2 regions of the Thalassotalea aquiviva genome follow, and region 1 is predicted to be linked to the other one. Evidence: riboswitches for the same ligand, from Rfam matches in the RefSeq annotation. Region 1 holds a riboswitch; the other holds the start of a gene.
The links. A riboswitch is a leader RNA that binds a small molecule or an ion and turns the genes downstream of it on or off. The one in region 1 is predicted to bind molybdenum cofactor.
Positions count from the first base shown of each region.

Region 2: it holds a riboswitch for molybdenum cofactor, as region 1 does, so the genes downstream of both, moaA (GTP 3',8-cyclase MoaA) here and moaA (GTP 3',8-cyclase MoaA) in region 1, are expected to answer to the same signal.

Region 1 covers NZ_CP166961.1:609,045-615,135, reverse strand. Annotated here, with positions in the region: gene ACAY00_RS02725 (hypothetical protein) at 1-328, shown strand, start outside; gene glp (gephyrin-like molybdotransferase Glp) at 343-1,599, opposite strand; gene ACAY00_RS02715 (molybdenum cofactor guanylyltransferase) at 1,589-2,161, opposite strand; gene moaA (GTP 3',8-cyclase MoaA) at 2,164-3,132, opposite strand; molybdenum cofactor riboswitch at 3,121-3,255, opposite strand; gene nrfD (NrfD/PsrC family molybdoenzyme membrane anchor subunit) at 3,410-4,675, opposite strand; gene ACAY00_RS02700 (4Fe-4S dicluster domain-containing protein) at 4,663-5,325, opposite strand; gene ACAY00_RS02695 (molybdopterin-dependent oxidoreductase) at 5,329-6,091, opposite strand, start outside.
Region 2 covers NZ_CP166961.1:1,111,509-1,117,599, forward strand. Annotated here, with positions in the region: gene moaB (molybdenum cofactor biosynthesis protein B) at 1-484, opposite strand, end outside; gene ACAY00_RS05025 (molybdenum cofactor guanylyltransferase) at 498-1,100, opposite strand; gene moaA (GTP 3',8-cyclase MoaA) at 1,103-2,074, opposite strand; molybdenum cofactor riboswitch at 2,062-2,226, opposite strand; gene ACAY00_RS05035 (alginate export family protein) at 2,313-3,530, opposite strand; gene glp (gephyrin-like molybdotransferase Glp) at 3,704-4,945, shown strand; gene ACAY00_RS05045 (hypothetical protein) at 5,024-5,554, opposite strand; gene ACAY00_RS05050 (cation:proton antiporter) at 5,815-6,091, shown strand, end outside.

The DNA.
Region 1 (6,091 bases):
TCAACCCCATCAAGGCTACCATGTACGCGATCTAGCCAAACGTTATATATCGACAAACTGTGCGATTGAGATTGCACTTGAGCTCAAAAGCAATGGTATCTTTCATTACATAGAGCATGGACAGACAAAACTAAAAGGGGTTTGGCGGACAACCGGTTACCCCTATATTTTGTTAGAAAAGCAAACGCCGTATTTAAGTTATTACTACGAGGTAGGTCATGCTCAATCGAATGACTTAATAGGAAAGGTTAACATCACCTCATTAGAGCCAATAAGTAACGATAACCGCATTCAAAAGTGTCCTGTATCATTTGGCGTTCGAGACTAATAATTAATTTAGCGTTAACGATTAGCAAGCTCTTCACTTAACCATTGAAAGTGCACCTCTGTGCCTTCTTGCTGTGCGCCTTGTTCTCGTTCTAGCACGATAAAGCAATTGGCATTTGAGATGGATGACAATATGCCAGAGCCTTGCTGATTAAAAGGCGTTACCCGCCATTGCCCTTGCCCGTCAGGCTCGGCCCAAGCGCGCTGCAGTTCTTTGCGCCCAGGGCGTTTTTTAAGTGCAACGCTTAGTTTGCCGGTTAACAAAATAGGCGATTGTAATGATTTACTTTGCAAGGCTTTTAAAAAAGGCATGCCCAATTGATCTAGGGTAATGGTCGCTGACACGGGGTTACCAGGTAGCCCCAAAAAAAAGCGCTGGTTAAACTGGCCAAAGGCAAAGGGTTTACCAGGCTTTAACGCTATTTTCCAAAAGCCAATATTTCCTTTCTGCTCAATGACGTCTTTTACGTAATCGGCATCACCGACCGAAACACCGCCGGATGAGATTATCACATCGGCTTGCTCGGAGGCGCTAAGCAAGTTTTTTTCAAGCAAATTCACATCATCAGGGACAATGCCCATATCAATGACGTTGATCCCTAATCGTTTGAGCATGCCAATGCAAGTAAAGCGATTAGACTCATAAATTTTCCCAGGCGTTAGCGCCTCGCCAGATGAGATCAATTCATCGCCGGTGGCAATCACGGCTACGTTTAGACGTCGTTGCACCCAAACATCAGCGATTCCTACCGAAGCAAGTAACCCCATATCCGCTGGTGATAATTGTCTGCCCGCCTCAAATAACAATGCGCCTTGTTGGATATCTTCGCCGGCTAGGCGGATATTATCTCCAGCTTTACAGGCTTTTTTTAAAGTGATTTTATCGCCATTTCGACACACATTTTCCTGCATAACCACGCTATGTACATGTTTGGGGATTTTGGCACCTGTCATGATCCGAACGCACTGATGTGGCGCCAGCTCGCCGTTAAAGTCATCGCCAGCTAAGACATTAGCGACAACCTCAAACTCGCTGTTTTCATCGCAATATGCTGTGGCTAAGCCGTACCCATCCATCGCCGAGTTACTGTGCACAGGGACGTTAATGCCTGAGTGTATTGGCTTTGTCAAAATTCTATCTAACGCATCGATTAACGGTATTTGCTCAGCACTAAGCTCAATATTGGCATTGCGGGCAGTATTGAGCAAAAAAGACAATGCCTGTTCAAATGGCATCAAGGTATCGTTCACGCTATGACAATCACATCCCATAATGGCTCCTTGAATGATGTTTTAACTGATGAGTAACATTCTGCCACTCCTCAGGCGTATTGGTGTTGATTAATCTTGTTTGGCTTTGCACTGTCAATTCGTGTGCGCCAAGCCAATGCAACATAGACTTTACCGAGCGCTTATGAGTTTGCGTAAGGCGATCTTTTAGCTGTTGTTTTAACTCGATAGAGTAAGGCACAACACAAGGCAGAGGATGATCTGCATAGTAACTGGCCTTGCTATGTGCTGTTGAATAATTCAATAATGTCGCCAGTGTTTGCGCGTCAATACAAGGTAAGTCGACCGGCAAGATCACAAGCCAAGCATCCGCTTCAAGGTGATTAAGTACGGAGTAGATCCCACCAAGTGGGCCTACATTTTCGATGCTATCTTGAATAAAGCCCTTCTCATTGCGACTAATAAGTACCTCGTCACAACCACAGTCACGTAAGACTTTTTCGCTAAAGGCTAACATGTTGACATTTTTATGTGCGAGCAAGGCTTTATCTTGCCCCATTCTAGAAGAGCGTCCGCCGGCTAATACAACACCTATCATTTTCATAACTAACCGCCAATCATCGCCAAATGAGACGTTAAGCCGGTGCTACCTTGTTGTAATTGATGAGCTTCAACTTTTTGACTTAATAACTGCTCAATGTGCGCACACAACTGCTGATGCGTGACTTGCTTTAAAAGCGGACGTAATTCATGGCCTTGCTCAGAAAACAAGCAAAGGTGAAGTTTGCCAACCGACGATATGCGTAAGCGATTGCAAGTGTTACAAAAATCTTTTGCATAGGGCGAGATAAAACCTAAACGGCCTTTAAACTCTGGGTGCCAATATTCTTGTGCGGGACCTGCGGTGACGGCTAATCTTTTCGGCTGCCAACCACCTTCTTTTAGCTTCTGTTGTAATTTGCTTGAGCTAACATGGTTTTGACTAAAAAAAACTTGGTTATCGGCGGTTTGCATCAATTCAATAAATCGAATGGCAATACTTTCTGTTTTCACCCATTGTACAAAGCGCTCAAATTGAGACAGGTTGAATTGCTTTAGGATAACAACATTAACTTTCACCGAGTCAATTAAGCCATGCGCAAGACGAATAGCTTTCAATATTTGATCTAATTTTTGTCGCCCGGTGATGGCTTCGAACATTCGAGGGTCTAAACTATCACAGCTAACATTAATGGCATCCAGCCCACGCTCAGCCCAATCAGCAATGTGATTCTCAAGCTTATGACCATTGGTAGTTAAGGCCACGGTTTTAATACCAGGGATGCTTTTTATGCTACTGATGATCTCACCAAGGTCGCGTCTTAGTGCAGGTTCACCGCCCGTAATACGGACCTTTTCAACCCCCATATCAGCAAAAGCCGATACCAATTTTTTGATTTCACCAACCGACAAATGAGATACTTTTTCACTGCAGCCATAACCGTCTGGCAAACAGTAATTGCACTTGTAATTACAAACATCAGTAACTGATAGGCGCAGGTATTTAAATGTGCGCCCATATGAATCTTGTAACATTCAACACCTTTCCAAATTGCGGGAGGCCATGCAATTTCTTTTATGACCCGGTGGCTAAACCACGGCCAACTAACCATGCAATTTAATGTTTAGGACAGTAGGCTTCGGAGTTGCTTTAATAATTTTGAGTGTACCTGAAATTGCCTAACAAACTAAGCTTATTACCGGCTTATGTTGCGCAAGATCAAGCCATTTTAAAACGATAATTTTTACCAATCCCATTAAGGATATATTGAAAATAAAACGGGCTTATTTGGTGAAATAAGCCCGTTTAATATTATGCATGCTCTTTTAATTTGCCTACTGAAAAAAGCCCATCGAGTAATTTGTAGGTAATCAGCGACACCCCAATAGATCCTAAAACGATAAAGATCTCGCCAAGGTGCGGAGTGGCATAAATGAAGGTTTTGGTCACTTCATATATTTCATTTTTCTCAAAACCGGTACCAAAGCGGTTACTCATAGGTACGGCATTACCACCATAGACAAAGATAAGTCGTCCGACATAGCCGCCAATAATGGCAAAAACTGATGCCATAACAGTAAAGCTTGGTTTCCCTGATTTAATCACTAAAAGCAGTGCAAGGACAAAGATACAAAGCACGTAGCCGATGAAATAAAGTGAACTTAAAGGGCCAAACAAAATGATATTGGTCCATGCTTTATCAACGCTCAACAAGCCAATGATCTCAAACACGCCCAATAGCAAAATAGCAAATAACAAAGTGCGCCCAATAAGGTTAAGTAGCTGCTCGTATTCCGCTTTATCTCTGTGCACCAAAAAGGTATATAAGCCCATAATACCAAGCGACGCGACAAACGATGAAATGATAAAGTAGATGGTTAGCGCTGGAAACTCGGTCCATAAATGCCTTGCCGTGTTCATCGAAAAGAGCTTAGCCTGAATATAATATTCAATAAGATCAATACCAATACTCATGATCACAATCACAAAGGCTAACTTTCTTGCTAACGTTTTGTTGTTGGTCAATAACAGGTATATCTCAAACAAAACAAAGGGAATATAGACCATATACAATGGAAACATCATCCAAATGGCGGCCTCGGTATTGGGTGAAAATATCATCCAAGGAATATTTAACACATGCAGGTCCGTCATAATGGTAAACAAGCCTGCAAAGACCATTGAAAGCCCTAGCACCATAAAGCCCACAGCGGCCTTTTCAACGACTTTCAGTTTTAACAGTTCTGCTAAGGCAACTAGAAAGATAATCCCGCTACCGGTATAAAGCATGAACATGTAGTTTGAAATTAGCACACTCCAAGGAAGGTTTCGGTTTACTTCACCCACAGTACCAAATATCGCTTGATACATAGCCTCTTTTAATGCCGGATTGGTCGGGTCAAGCCCAGCATCATGGGCATTTACCGTGGCACTAAAGTAGCGCAGATCAAACACCTGATAAAGACCCAATACTCCAATAAGTAAAAGAAGATAAGCCAATAGCATCGCTTTATTGAAAAACAATTTTTTAAACGACACTTTATTAATGTCTAAGCCTGCAAAGGTTATTGTGTCCATTCTTCACTCCTTCTTTTGGCTGCGCGCTCATACAACGGTTTTATCTCTTCCCAAGTGTGTATTTTGGTATTAGGGCCGATGCTTTGTTTAGCGTATGCCTCATCTTCAGGAACCAAATAGAAAAGTTTTGGTAAAGTACCAAGCTCTTCTTTTTGAAAGAAAAAGCGTCTTTTCTCAAGCAGTTTCACAAGATCGCTATTCGGGTCGTCCAAGTCACCAAAGGTGCGAACCTTAGTCGGACAGGTTGCCTGACAGGCGGTAGTGCCCGTTTCGGCGATTTGATGGGCGCAAAACGTACACTTATCGACTGCGGTTTTGGTGTCATCGATAAATCTTGCGTCATATGGACACGACTCCATGCAACTTTTACATAAAATACATTTATCCGCTTCAACCTTAATGATACCGCCTGCAATGTAACGGCTAGCCTTAGTCGGGCAAACCGATACGCAGGGGGCGTCGATACAATGATTACATTGTGAAGGGTATAGATTAACAAAAGGTTTGCCATTAGCTTGACCTTCTACCATACCCACCCAGATACGCTGTTTGTCTGCACCGAGTTGAACGCCGTTTTCTTCTTTACATGCGACCTCACAAGCTCGGCAATTGATGCAGTTTTGATAATCTAGAGCCATTGCGTAGTTCATATATTAGACCTTCTTAACCGTAACGAGAGTTTGATGCATAATGGCCGAGCCATAGACAGGTTCAATGACCCCTTCTATGATTTCGTTGTCACTCGCACCGTTTCTGTGTGCAAACGTTTGACCATCTGATTTTGCACCAAAACCATGAACGTAAAAAATAGACTCCGGTACAATTTTTGGCGTCGGATACGCTTTGATACGAACCGTGCCAACACTACTACTGATCTCAATCATATCGCCATGCTCAATGCCAAGTTTCTTAGCTTCAGCATCGTTAATCCATGCATAGTTTTCGCGCATCAAATCAAGCAACATCACATTATTTTGAGTAGCGTTTTGAGTCTGTATCGCATGACGTCCAGTAATAAACTTGAACTTTCCAACTGGGACTTTGACATACTCATCTTGTTTCCAAGTTGGCATAGGGTCGACCCCTTTCCTTGCCATATTGGTTAAATAACACTCAATCTTTTTGCTTGGTGTTTTAAAGGTACGCTTCCAAGGTGCAATATCAGCTGGATTGTCGCAAGGATCACAGTGCTTATAAAAATCATTGGTGAGCATATTGAAATCCGTTTTTTCTTCAATTGGCAACACCGAGTAGACTTTTTTATCGTCAGGGTAATATTGATAACTGTTGTTATTAATCTTTTTAAATGACGCTTCCATTTCTGGGTAATAAACCCCTTTTTCGCGTAGCATTTTCCAAGCACCTTCACCGTGTTTAGCAACAAAGGCATGATGATTAAGCTCTTCTTGCGAGTGC
Region 2 (6,091 bases), 500 kb from region 1:
CATCTAATTGCTCTTTTATAATCGCATCCCAAGCGGTTTTACACGCATTAGTTGAGCCCGGAACACAAAATATAACGGTTTGATTGGCCATACCGGCAAATGCTCTAGATTGAACCGTCGATGTGCCAATTTGAGTGAACGAAATATGTCGAAATAATTCGCCAAATCCTTCAACACGCTTATCAAATAAAGGTTGAATGGCTTCAAGGGTATTATCTCGGGGAGTAAAGCCGGTACCACCGGTACTGATAATAGCGTGAATATTAGGATCTAAAATCCATTTTGAAATGATATAACGAAGCTGATATATGTCGTCTTTGACAATTTCTTTTGCCACCACGTGATGACCCGAGCTCGTTGCTCTTTCGGCTAAAGCATGACCAGAGGTATCTGTGGTGTCTGTGCGAGTATCGGAAACGGTTAATACCGCAATATTTAAAGGGGTAAAACCGCTCGCATGGTTTGATGGTTGAGTCGTAGACATAAGGTTTCCAAAATTACATTGTTATTATTTGTTTTTGCGCCGCTCGCCATTGTTCAGGCGTATTGGTGTTGATCAGCGCTTTGGTATTTTTTAAATGTATCGACTGGCCTTGAGAGCGTCTTAATACTTCTTTAAAAGACGGGCCTTTGCCAGTATTCATAAATTCTGCGCTGTTAAATGTTTGCTGTAAATATTGTTCAACAACGGCAGTAATAGGTAAATAAACGGGTAATGAAGAGCGGTTGAAGTAACACGCTTTGCCACTTAACTCGCCCTTAAGGCGTAGTTCTTGTAAAAGTGTTGCGCTAAGAAAAGGCATATCGACGGGGATCGCTAACACGGACTGAGGCTGATATTGCTTTATTGCACTATAAATACCCGAAAGAGGCCCCCCTTGGGGCACAATATCTGCTAAGCCTAAACAATTTTCGCCGCTCACAATGACTTTATCTAGGTGGCACTGCGCCAATAAGTTGGTACTAAAATCGAGCATGGTCTGGTGTGTTAACTGAGTCGAACGATGCTCTAAAGAAGCGCCATTATGGGGTAGGAAGGCTTTGTTTTGGCCCATTCGAGAAGATAATCCCCCTGCAAGTACAACACCTAAACATCGCATGGCTAACCTCCAAGCATTGATAAATGTTTGGTGGCACCAGTAAAACCTTGTTTTAAAAAGTGTGTGGCTTTTTTATCGGCGAGCAAAGCCACCAATTTTTGTTGCAAAGCACTGGTATCATCATCTTGCAACTGTTCTCTAATCGATAGCCCTTGTTCGGCGAATAAACACAAATGGACATTTCCTAAGGCGCTGACTCTTAAGCGATTACAAGAGTTACAAAAATCTTTTGCATAAGGCATGATTAAACCAATACTGCCTTGGTAATCTGAGTGTGAAAACTCTTGTGCAGGGCCTGCTGTTTTTGTCCTAATGTTAGGTAGCCAGCCATTGGCCAATAATTGATTTTTGATGTGCTGTCCACTGACATGTTGTTGTTGGTAAAATGCTTTGTTGTCACCCGTTTGCATCAGTTCAATAAACCGAATACTTATTGGGGTATGTTTTACATAGTGAAAGAACGGTTTAAGGTCGTATGCATTATGCTCACGCAGCAACACGGTATTAAGCTTAATTTTTTTAAAGCCAGCGGTTAAGGCGTTATCGATACCGGATAAAATGTTGTCGAGCTTATTGGAGCCGGTGATGGCGTTAAACTGTCTTGAGTCTAAAGAGTCGATACTGATGTTAATGGCATCGATACCGGCGTCAAGCCAGGTTGGAAACTGTTGCGCTAATTTATAACCATTAGACGTTAGAGCAACGGTTTTTATGCCTTGGGTTTGTTTACAAGCGGAGATGATTTGTGGCAGATCTTTTCGCAGCGAAGGCTCGCCTCCGGTGATCCGAATTTTCTCAGTGCCAAGTTGAGCAAAGCCTTGAGCAATGCGTCCAATTTCAGCTAAGGATAAAAAATTTCGATCATGATCACATTGATAACCTTCAGGTAAACAATATGTGCAACGAAAATTGCAAACATCGGTGATCGACAAGCGCAGGTAATAAAACCTGCGCCCAAACGCGTCTTCTAACATGGTCACCTTTCCAAAGTCGGGAGGCTAACCGGTTTCCCCGTTAGCCCTGGCAAGCGGTAAGTGCAGAGCAACTTTGCTTGCGGCCAGTTTTTCATACAAAGCACAGGTTACGGTGTTTGCTTAGAAAAAAAAGCTCGGCGAATTAAAAAATCTCTTGTATTAAGACTAACACCTTAATACGATTTTTACAGTAAATTATCTAAAATGTTGTGAAATAGCATTCAGTTAGTTGGACTAATTAATAATTTGCACTGATCATAAACCAGAGCTTATTGGTGTCGCTGTTAAGGTCATCAGCATTATAATGCGCTGCTTTAAATAATGTTGAAACATGCTTAGTAAATTTATAACCCACAGAAAAGTTAATTTCATCACCGTACTGAGCGTTGCCTTTATTGGCTTCAAAATTGTGCCAAGCCAGAGCTATATCTAAGTTATTAAACTTGGTTGCTGCTTTTAAGTAAAAATCTTCAATACCTGAAGCCGGCGTGTTTAAAAATTGATCCGTAAAGCCCTGAAATTTATGCAGTGTTGCCAGTGGCGTTTTAAAGCCGATGCCATTATCTGAACCCAACTCTTCATAACCTGCGCCAAATGTGAATCCGGCGAGTTTAAACATGACTTCGGCAATATAATAATCGGCGTCATAATTATTGGGGTTATCCCCTGTGTCTTGTTGGCTGGCTAACCCTGCTTTGAGCATCATATTTAGGCGGTTAAACGCAATGTTACCTTGATACGTTAGGCCATAAGTGTTGCTTGAATTGGCAATAGCTTTGTCTAAATCAAGATAGTAATCATAAAAGACCAAACTGTGACTTTTGTTGATGCTGTATTTGGCGTTGAACAAACCAATATCGCCATGAAAATCAGAATTGGTTGGGTGCTTTTCACCAAAAATTCGATTAACGTTAAACACATAACTGGCATCCAATTTAAAGCTTTTAAAAGGCGAAAATTGCAGGCGATATCCGTCATATGTCTGTTCGTTTTGACGCCAACCGACCCCACCGACAAAACGTTGGTCATCAAGGTTTATTCTTTGTCTGCCCAGGGTGAAGGTAAAATTTTCCCCTAAGTAATTTATATTAGCTTGGTTGATTTCAGTGCCATTTGGATCGGCGACAACGGGGTAGTCAACTCTGCCATTTATCGTATTATTAAAGCTATCATTGCCAATATAAGTAACGTTGTCGGCCTCAACTAAAGCGTTGAAACCAGAGACTTTACCTGTGGTAACGCTGACTCGACTTTTTAACGTTGAGGCAAGAGCATCTTCATCAAGATTGTCTTGGTCGACGGATTCAAGTCGATATCGAAAAGACAAGTTAACCTTAGCTTCGGTCATGGCTTTGGCTACATCATCACCGATGTGAGCTTGTGCGGATAATGAGCTTATTGATAAAAGTGGTAAAGCGTAAAGTGACATTGAAATCGATTTATTGGTATGCAGCATAACAATTCTCCCGATGCTGTTAGGTCCTAGTTATAGTCTTAGGAATTGACATTATTAATATAAAAAACAGCTGGTTGATTGTTGTTTTTAGGTTCTGATTTTTACAAAATACTTTGGCTTTTGCCCTTATTGAATTAGGATAAAGAACACCTACTGTCGCTAAAGGAGCCGCTATGTCGGATACTTGTTTCGCCCCTAAATTGATGCCTTTTGATATTGCCTTAACGTCTTTACTCGATGGAGTTCACTGTACCCGTGAAACCAAGACTCTATCTTTAGAAGACAGTATAGACCATGTTCTAGCTGAAGATGTTGTTTCCAAGGTCAATGTGCCCCCGCATGATAATTCCGCAATGGACGGTTTTGCTTTTCATTCGTCTAGTTTTAGCGATAACCCCAATCAGAGTTTAACCCTTGTTGGTAAAGCGATGGCCGGTCGGCCTTTTTCTCGCCGTGTTGAAACGGGGGAGTGTGTGCGTATTATGACTGGAGCAAAAATTCCGACAGGTTGCGATACGGTGGTAATGCAAGAAAATACCAAAATCGTTGAGCATCAGGTAACGGTTAATGCAATACCAAAAGTGGGTAACAATATTCGTTTACAAGGTGAAGATATCCATCAAAACACCGTATTAATGCGCCAAGGAGATAAAATTCGTCCAGTAGATATTGGTCTGCTTGCATCTTTAGGGGTGCCAACCGTTAACGTTTATAGACCTGTAAAGGTGGCGGTGTTATCAACCGGCGATGAACTAAAACCGCCAGGGCAAGCATTGGCTGAAGGTGAAATTTACGAAAGTAATAGGCCGGTTTTAAAAGCTTTGCTTTCGCGTCTTAATTGTCAGGTTATTGACTTTGGCATTATTAAAGATGATAAGCAGGAGTTAGAGCAAACTTTTAAGTTGGCTGCTCATCAAGCTGATGTGGTGATTTCAACCGGAGGTGTGTCTGTCGGTGAGGCTGACTATACCAAAGATATTTTAGCGAAATTAGGGCATATTGAATTTTGGAAAATAGCGATGAAACCCGGTAAACCGTTCGCTTTTGGTCATTTAACCGACTCGGTATTTTTTGGTTTGCCCGGTAATCCCGTCTCGACCATGGTCACATTTATGTTATTGGTGGTGCCAGGGCTTGCCAAAATGCAAGGCCAGAGTATGACTTTATCCCCTTTCATTAAAGCTAAGGTCGGCAAAAAAATACCTAAGTCAGGGTATCGGATGGAATTTATGCGCGCCATTTTATCATCTAATGAGCAAGGTCAAGCCGTGGTTAATCGTACCGACAATCAAGGTTCAGGCGTTCTTACCAGTATGGCCATTGCCAATTGTTTTATAAAGGTACCTGCAAACAGTGATGAGTTTAACATCGGCGATTGGGTGGATGTTTTACCTTTTGATGGCGGGTTGTTTTAAGCCAAAAACGTAAGAGCATTTTGACAACAAGCAATAGTCGCTAAAATGCTCTTATGGGTACAACAATAATTTTTTTAATTAAAATCGACCGTTGATGATAGGAAACACGGGAAGGCTATCACTTACCCAAGTGCCTGAGGCGTCGTAGTTAATCAGTCCTATTTGAACACCTCGATTGATTCTGCCGGTGGCGTTAATAAAGCCGAACTGTAAACCATTTAAGGTGCCTGCATAATTAAAAGTACCTATTTGGGCACCGGTAAAATTACCCTTGGTGTAGTTGATTAAACCTAAAACGCCCCCTTTACCCGAGTTATCATGCCAGTTAGCAATACCTAATGAGACCCCACTAAATTGATTACGAACTCGTTGGACACCGAACACATCCAAACCAAGACCGGTAAAGTTATTTAAATCTGACAGACCAATAAGGTTAAAGTCTAATCCTTTAACGGTATCTGTGTGGCCATAAAGTAGGTTAAATCTTACCCCCTGAACATTACCGTCAGGTAAATTACCCAACGGGGTTGCAAGTTGAATAAACTGATTTGCAAATGATGGCGCACAAAATAACGCCAGAAACGCCAATGTAGTAAATTTAGTTTTCATCGTCGACTCTCTTTAAGTTGAAACGGGTTGTCTTATCCTTAACAACAAAAGTACCAATGAACATTGGTATCAGCTTGTTTTATTTTTCGAACTTCAATCCATTGTTACGTTAAGGTTATGTAAGCGAAGTAAATTTAGCAAAAAAAAAGTCAATTTATTGGATCTTAAATAAAGAAATTATTTTATCTAAGGCAAGTTACATTATGCGAAAACATGACATAATAGACACAGTTAAATAGTCGTAAAAAAGGTATTTTTTAATGGAGTTTCTTTGGGTCTTAGTTGCATTTTTATTTGGACTCGCTGCGAAAATGATTTCGTTGCCACCAAGTATTGGCTACTTAGTCGCAGGCTTTGCGCTTAATTTTCTCGGTTACACTGCTGATGACAGTTTACAGATTTTGGCTGATTTAGGTATCACATTGATGCTGTTTACCATCGGCTTAAAATTAAATATTAAAGACTTAATTAAACCGGAAGTGATGCAGGGAGCTCTTTTTCACAGTGCTCTTTGGCTTGTTTTAGGTTTTGCCATTT